Regions from separate parts of the Pseudoalteromonas sp. CuT4-3 genome, predicted to be linked through region 3. Evidence: predicted binding sites of a transcription regulator. Region 3 holds the regulator's gene; each other region holds the start of a gene.
What was found. Region 3 encodes FliA, which starts transcription of late flagellar genes. Its sites were predicted from a motif close to CTAAAGNTNNNNNNNNNNNNGCCGATA; they were not measured.

Region 1 (2,269 bases), 400 kb from region 3:
ACACTGAGCCCATTTATTTATCGCAAAATAACTGCATTGATTAAATAAGGCTTTATAATACGCTTTTATTTATATTTAGAGCATACACCTTGTTTGAGTATCAGCTAAAACGCAGTGCAAGGCGTAAAACAGTGGCAATAAAAGTTAGCCAAAAATTAGTTACTGTTTATGCGCCTACACACGTGCCAAAACTACAAATAGAACAATGGCTGTTTAGTAAAAAAGAGTGGGTAACTGCGCAATTGCATAAACAACTTAACGCCATTGATACTCAACAACACCCGTTTAAAAACCAGCAAATAATGGTTTTTGCTAAGCCATATACCATTACTTTTGCAAAAGGGACACGCTCGCATGTTCAGCAATCCGATAGCGTATTTACTATTTATACTTCTAATCGAGTAAAAAAACAGCCTGAAAAACGCAAGCAGTTACTTTGCCTTGCCCTTGAAGAAATGCTAACAAACTACATTGAAATGCGTTTAGCTTATTATTGCCAACAGATGTCAGAAGCATTACCGACTAAATTGACGATTGGAAGTTATAAACGTAAGTGGGGGAGTTGTAATTCTCGGCGAGAGCTAACCTTTAGCCTTAACCTTGTTGGGGCGCCTCATCATATAATTGATTATGTTATTGTGCACGAATTGGCTCATTTAAAGTATTTGAACCACAGCAGCGCTTTTTGGAAGCGCGTAGCTAATTTTTATCCCGATTATAAATCTGCATCAGCATGGCTTAAAAACCACGGGGCAACATTACAGTGGGTATTTGATAATTAGTCTAAAAATGAAGTTTTAAATAGTAATGAAAAAGATATAGAAAAGGATACTGAAGATAAGAAGTGGTGGAGGGAGCTGGATTCGAACCAGCGAAGGCTGAGCCGTCAGATTTACAGTCTGATCCCTTTGGCCGCTCGGGAACCCCTCCACACTATTTTGTTACATTTGGCCCCACTTAACTTAGCGGTAAGAAAAGTGGTGGAGGGAGCTGGATTCGAACCAGCGAAGGCTGAGCCGTCAGATTTACAGTCTGATCCCTTTGGCCGCTCGGGAACCCCTCCAATGCAACGGCGCTGATAATAGCAAACTGCGTATTTAAGTAAAGAAAAAAGCTAAAGAAATTTGAAATAAAGCCGATAAATATCTACCAGTTATCATAATCGGCTAAAGACTATGCAAATCGATGATTTGTTAATCACAGAGAGTCAACTAAAGACCAGGCTAAATAAAAGTGTGCATGAAAATCGCAGAGGCGAATTCTCACTTTTATTAGCGATGCTATCGCACGATGCGCTGGATTTTAGTCAATTTCACTTGCCAAAAAGTGAAACGCATAGTGCTTATGTAGACGAAGAACAGTTAAGGGAGCGCTTTGGTGCTGGACCAAAGCAATTATTAGCTCCCGAAAAATTTGATATGACCATAGGGCAAGAGCACGCGTCGATGATTGTTCAACAAGGCGAGCAAGCAGGTATGAAAGCAATAAAATTAAGCCACTGCTTAAACCCTGAGCCACTAGCGATTAGAGATGACAAGTTACATATTCCTTTAACAGTAATCGATAATTGTGAACTATCAGTACGCAGGCGCTTAAATGACACGCACACCGCGCTTGCAAGCCCACAAATGGACGCCGCAGCATTTTATGACGATTTAACTAATGAGGCTATACATAAGCCATTGCTTGTTGCTAACGCATAAAAATAATTTAACACTTGTGCGTTTTAAAAGCCTAAAACACCTTCTATTTAATAACCGGTTATGCAATAAAATAGAACAATTCTTTTTTTGTTTAAAAAAAGCATCCACAAATTAAATGCAATTGCTATAATGGCTGCAAATGGTATGACTTGAGTGCCATTATCATTAAATCAAGGTAATTAGGAACGTAATGAAGAAAACATTCACGCTAAATCATGAGAAAATCAAATACCCTCGTATGGTTGATGCTGCAAAGCATGAAGTGAAAAAATATTTGAAAAGAGAGCGCAATAAAACGCTACCTGTTGAAGCTGATTACTGGGCGTTTGACTGTAAGTTTGGCACAAGTGCCGATGATGCCGAAGTCGTTCACGTAGCTGAAATTAACAACAAGATCAGCGAAATCGAAAAGCAGGCGCTTACTTCATTCTATGTTGAGATTTTAGCTAGACCTGCGCAGCGTGAATCGTTCGATCTAGATGATGATGAATAACCAATAGCAATATTGTAGAAAATGGACCTAGATGGTCCATTTTTTGTTTATGGCAGTTATTAACATGTTTAGT
Region 2 (2,269 bases), 1.8 Mb from region 3:
TGCTTGATGCGCTTGCTCTATTAAATTTTGCGCCATTTGCTTGGCGCCTTGCATACCTAATAGGGCCGGATAAGTTGCTTTATTAGCAGCTAAATCAGAGCCTTGTGGCTTACCTAAAGTAAATGTGTCACCTTCAACATCTAAAATGTCGTCGTGCACTTGAAATGCCAGCCCTATAGCATACCCAAAAACACGTAAGTTTTCTAAGGTTTGTTTGTCTGCTTTTTCGCTACATAATGCACCCAATGTAATGGCACAGTTGATTAAGGCACCCGTTTTTAATCTATGAATTCGTTCAAGCTGTTGTATTGTAATCACTTTATCTGTGGCTGCAATATCTAGCCCTTGCCCGCCGACCATGCCTTCAAGCCCCGATGCTTTAGCCAGTGCGCTGATCATTTTTACTTGTGTTGACGCGCTGCAGGTAAAATTGTGAGCCGAGATAAGCTCAAAGGCTAATGTTTGTAGTGCATCGCCCGCTAAAATTGCATGCGCATCGTCAAACTCTATATGGCAAGTTGGGCGTCCACGGCGAAGGTCGTCATCATCCATGGCTGGTAAATCATCGTGCACCAACGAGTAGCTATGAATACACTCAATAGCAGCAGCAAGAATATCTAAATCTTGCTTATTAGCTCCGAGCATTTCACCACTTGCGTAGACTAAAAAGGGGCGTAAACGCTTGCCACCGTTAAATAAGCCGTACTGGGTGGCTTCTTTTACTGTGTGTGCAGTATCAAGGGGTTGATCAAAGTACTGTTGCAGGGTCTTTACGACATCTTGTTGAGCACATTCTATTTTTTCTTGTATGCTCACGGTTATTCCATATCGTTGTTAAATGAAGTAAGCGCTGCTTTTTCGTCATTACCCATTAAAATAGACACTTTTTGTTCTGCTTGTTGTAACTTACCCGTTGAGGCGTTAGCTAAGGCTATACCACGCTCAAATTGCTTTAACGACTGCTCAAGCGATAAATCACCTTGTTCCATTTCACCGACAATGGTTGATAATTCTTCGAGTGCTTGTTCAAAACTTAGGTTTTCAGGTTTTTTAGTCGCCATGTTTAATTTCAGCCAGCATGATAAATTTAGGAGCCAATTTTAGGGGGAATGCTAAACTAGGTCAAAGGATGATCGTTGTTTTTTGAGTTATATCAGTTTAAATCGTATTTTTACCATGTATAAGATGCGTATTAGTGCTCACTGTGTACAATAAAATTAATCAGTCGCTAGGCGAGTAGGGTATCTTGATCTAAAATTAGGCCAAACACAGTGTTTTACACTTTTTTCAAAAATGGCTTAAGTATTTCAGTATCTTGCCGATAAGCAGTTAATAATAAAAGTTTGAATAACAAAGTATAATACTTTGGAGGAAATGTGGATTTAGCAACCATAATTGGGATCCTTGGCGCAATTGGTTTAATTGTCATGTCCATGTTTATGAGTAGTAGCGGTGAAATGGGGATGTTTGCCGATGCGCCTTCTAGTGTAATTGTATTTGGTGGCTCACTATTTATTGTGTTATCAAACTTTACCTTGTCGCAGTTTTTGGGCATAGGTAAGGTTGTTGGTAAAGCATTTATGTTTAAAATCGAATCGCCAGAAGAGCTGATTGAAAAAGCAGTTGAACTTGCTGATTCTGCCCGTAAAGGGGGGTTTTTAGCCCTCGAAGAAGCCGAAATACCAAACCCTTTTATGCGCAAAGGTGTAGATATGCTCGTTGATGGCCACGATGCTGATGTAGTTCGTGCCACGCTTCAAAAAGACATTTCTTTAACCACGACCCGTCACGAACTGGGCGCCGGTTTATTTAAGTCACTTGCCGATATAGCCCCAGCAATGGGTATGATAGGTACGTTAATAGGCTTAGTTGCTATGTTATCTAACATGGATGACCCTAAAGCCATTGGCCCCGCAATGGCGGTGGCATTATTAACTACTTTATATGGTGCATTTTTAGCAAATGTAGTGGCTATTCCTATTCAGGTAAAACTGGAGCTTCGCAAAGACGAAGAAGCCATGAATCAGCGTCTAATACTGGATGCTATTTTAGGTATTCAAGATGGCCAAAACCCGAAAGTAATTGAAGGTATATTGAAAAACTACCTTGCTGAGTCTAAGCGCAAAGTAGATACCGAGGAGTAACCATGTCTGATCAAGAGTGCAAATGCCCACCACCAGGTCTGCCTGCTTGGATGGGAACATTTGCCGACTTAATGTCGCTTTTAATGTGCTTTTTTGTACTTTTGCTCGCGTTTTCAGAAATGGAT
Region 3 (2,269 bases):
AGTAGGCTTAATATGTGCAATTTCATCTGCTAGCTGCTGCGCAATAGGGAGGCTTGCTTCGACCGCATCCATTGTCTTATTAGCTGCATTTTCTGTCATTTCCATGACATAGTTTAAGCGCTTTTTCGCATCCGGAATTGCATCAGTGGTTAAATCGGTTAAACGCGTATCAAGTTCAAAGCTTTTAAGGGCTTCGTGTAATTGGCGTGTTAACTTACCTACTTCAGCAAAAAGCTGCGATTGCTCTTGAGAGGCAGTATCTAAAATTAATTGATCTGCTTTATCTTGCTCACCGTTTTCTAAAAAAACGACGAGCTGACGAGCTTGTTCTAAAGTAATTTGAGGCGCAGCTGGTGCTGACATAAGCCTCTCCTCTCATTAACCTAAGCGTTCAAACACTTTTTCTAATTTAGTTTTCAAAGTACCAGCAGTAAATGGCTTAACAATATAGCCATTAACACCTGCTTGCGCTGCCGCTATTATTTGTTCTTTTTTAGCTTCTGCCGTCACCATTAAAACCGGAATATGTTTTAATTTTTCGTCAGCTCTAATGGCTCTTAGCAAGTCAATACCCTGCATGCCTGGCATGTTCCAATCGGTTACAACAAAGTCAAAAACCTGATTTTGCAACATAGGTAATGCTGTAGAACCATCGTCAGCTTCTTGAACATTCGTGAACCCTAGGTCACGCAACAGATTTTTTATAATACGTCTCATTGTAGAGAAATCATCAACAACAAGAATTTTCATGTTTTTATCCAAAACATCCTCCGGTGAGGTCTTAACCTATAATTTACTTACTACTAGTTTATCCAGTCATTGATTTTTGCTTTGAGCTTAATCATCGCCTGACCATGTATCTGACTTACACGCGATTCACTTACATCGAGTATATGCCCAATTTCTTTTAAATTCATTTCATCGTTGTAATACAAAGAAAGCACCATTGCATCTCGCTCTGGTAAAGACTTTATTGCCTCTAACAATGAATTATTAAACCGTTCATTTTTAACATTATTAAATGGTTTGTCTAGCGCTAAATCTTGACCTGCAGGGCTAATAACATCTTCATCTACCCCTAGGTCTTCTATACCAAGCACTTTACTGGAATTAACATCATTTAAAATATGATGGTATTCTTCTAGCGAAATATCAAGTTTTTCAGCTACTTCAGTATCTTTTGGTTCTCTATTTAAGCTATTTTCTAATTCTGTGATGGTTTCGGCTACTAATCGGCTTTTGCGGTGCACCGAACGTGGTGCCCAATCCCCTCTGCGCATTTCATCAAGCATAGCGCCGCGGATACGAATACCAGCAAACGTTTCAAAGCTTGCCCCTTTACTGGCGTCAAAGTTTTTTGAGGCCTCGATAAGGCCAATCATTCCCGATTGGATTAAGTCATCAAGCTGAACGCTAGGAGGAAGACGAGCTATTAAATGGCACGCCACTTTTTTGACGAGCGACGCGTGCTTTTCAACAATCACATTTAAATTTTGTGTTGATTGATATCCCATAGCTCTTTTCACCGATGTTGTCATAATCAGCCGTTTACTAGCTTCTCAATGAAAAACTCTAAATGTCCTGAAGGTTGATTAGGTATAGGCCATTTTACTGCTTTTGTCGCTAATGTTTTAAACGCAACTGCTGCTGGTGAATTAGGGAAAAGATCGACAATTACTTTTTGTTTACGCGTAGATTTACGCATATTTTCATCATATGGAATAGTCGCAACAAGCTCCATAGACACATCTAAAAAGCGGTCTGTTACTTTAGAGAGCTTTGCAAAAAGCTCTTGGCCCTCGCGCATACTGCGCACCATGTTTGCAACAATTTTAAATTTATAAACGCCATGCTCGCGGCTAAGTACTTTAATAAGCGCGTAGGCATCAGTAATAGAGGTCGGCTCGTCACACACCACCACCATGACATCTTGCGCTGCACGAGAAAAACTCAGCACCATGTCAGAAATACCAGCGGCGGTATCTACAATTAAAATATCAAATTCGGTATTAAGCTCACTAAAGGCACGAATTAACCCAGCATGCTCAGATGGGGTTAGCTCCACCATACTTTGCGAGCCTGATGTAGCAGGCACGATTTTAATGCCGCCTGGGCCTTCAACTAAAATCTCGTCAAGTTCGCACTCGCCTGAAAGGACATGAGATAAGTTTTTTTCAACACGTAGTCCTAGCATTACATCACAATTAGCTAGGCCTAAATCGGCATCTAATACTAATACACGATTACCCTGCTGCCCTAAAGCAATTGC

Region 1: the regulator FliA is predicted to act here: its motif matches at 1,115-1,141, upstream of VOI46_RS10015 (VC2046/SO_2500 family protein).
Region 2: the regulator FliA is predicted to act here: its motif matches at 1,298-1,324, upstream of pomA (flagellar motor protein PomA).

What each region holds. Positions count from the first base shown of each region.
Region 1 is NZ_CP142030.1:2,196,797-2,199,065, reverse strand. It holds gene VOI46_RS10030 (SprT family zinc-dependent metalloprotease) at 132-782, shown strand; tRNA gene VOI46_RS10025 (tRNA-Tyr) at 846-930, opposite strand; tRNA gene VOI46_RS10020 (tRNA-Tyr) at 979-1,063, opposite strand; gene VOI46_RS10015 (VC2046/SO_2500 family protein) at 1,176-1,703, shown strand; gene VOI46_RS10010 (DUF6172 family protein) at 1,894-2,196, shown strand.
Region 2 is NZ_CP142030.1:830,613-832,881, forward strand. It holds gene ispA ((2E,6E)-farnesyl diphosphate synthase) at 1-816, opposite strand, end outside; gene VOI46_RS03715 (exodeoxyribonuclease VII small subunit) at 819-1,061, opposite strand; gene pomA (flagellar motor protein PomA) at 1,377-2,144, shown strand; gene VOI46_RS03725 (flagellar motor protein MotB) at 2,147-2,269, shown strand, end outside.
Region 3 is NZ_CP142030.1:2,595,668-2,597,936, forward strand. It holds gene VOI46_RS11940 (protein phosphatase CheZ) at 1-363, opposite strand, end outside; gene cheY (chemotaxis response regulator CheY) at 379-762, opposite strand; gene VOI46_RS11950 (RNA polymerase sigma factor FliA) at 804-1,514, opposite strand; gene VOI46_RS11955 (MinD/ParA family protein) at 1,541-2,269, opposite strand, start outside.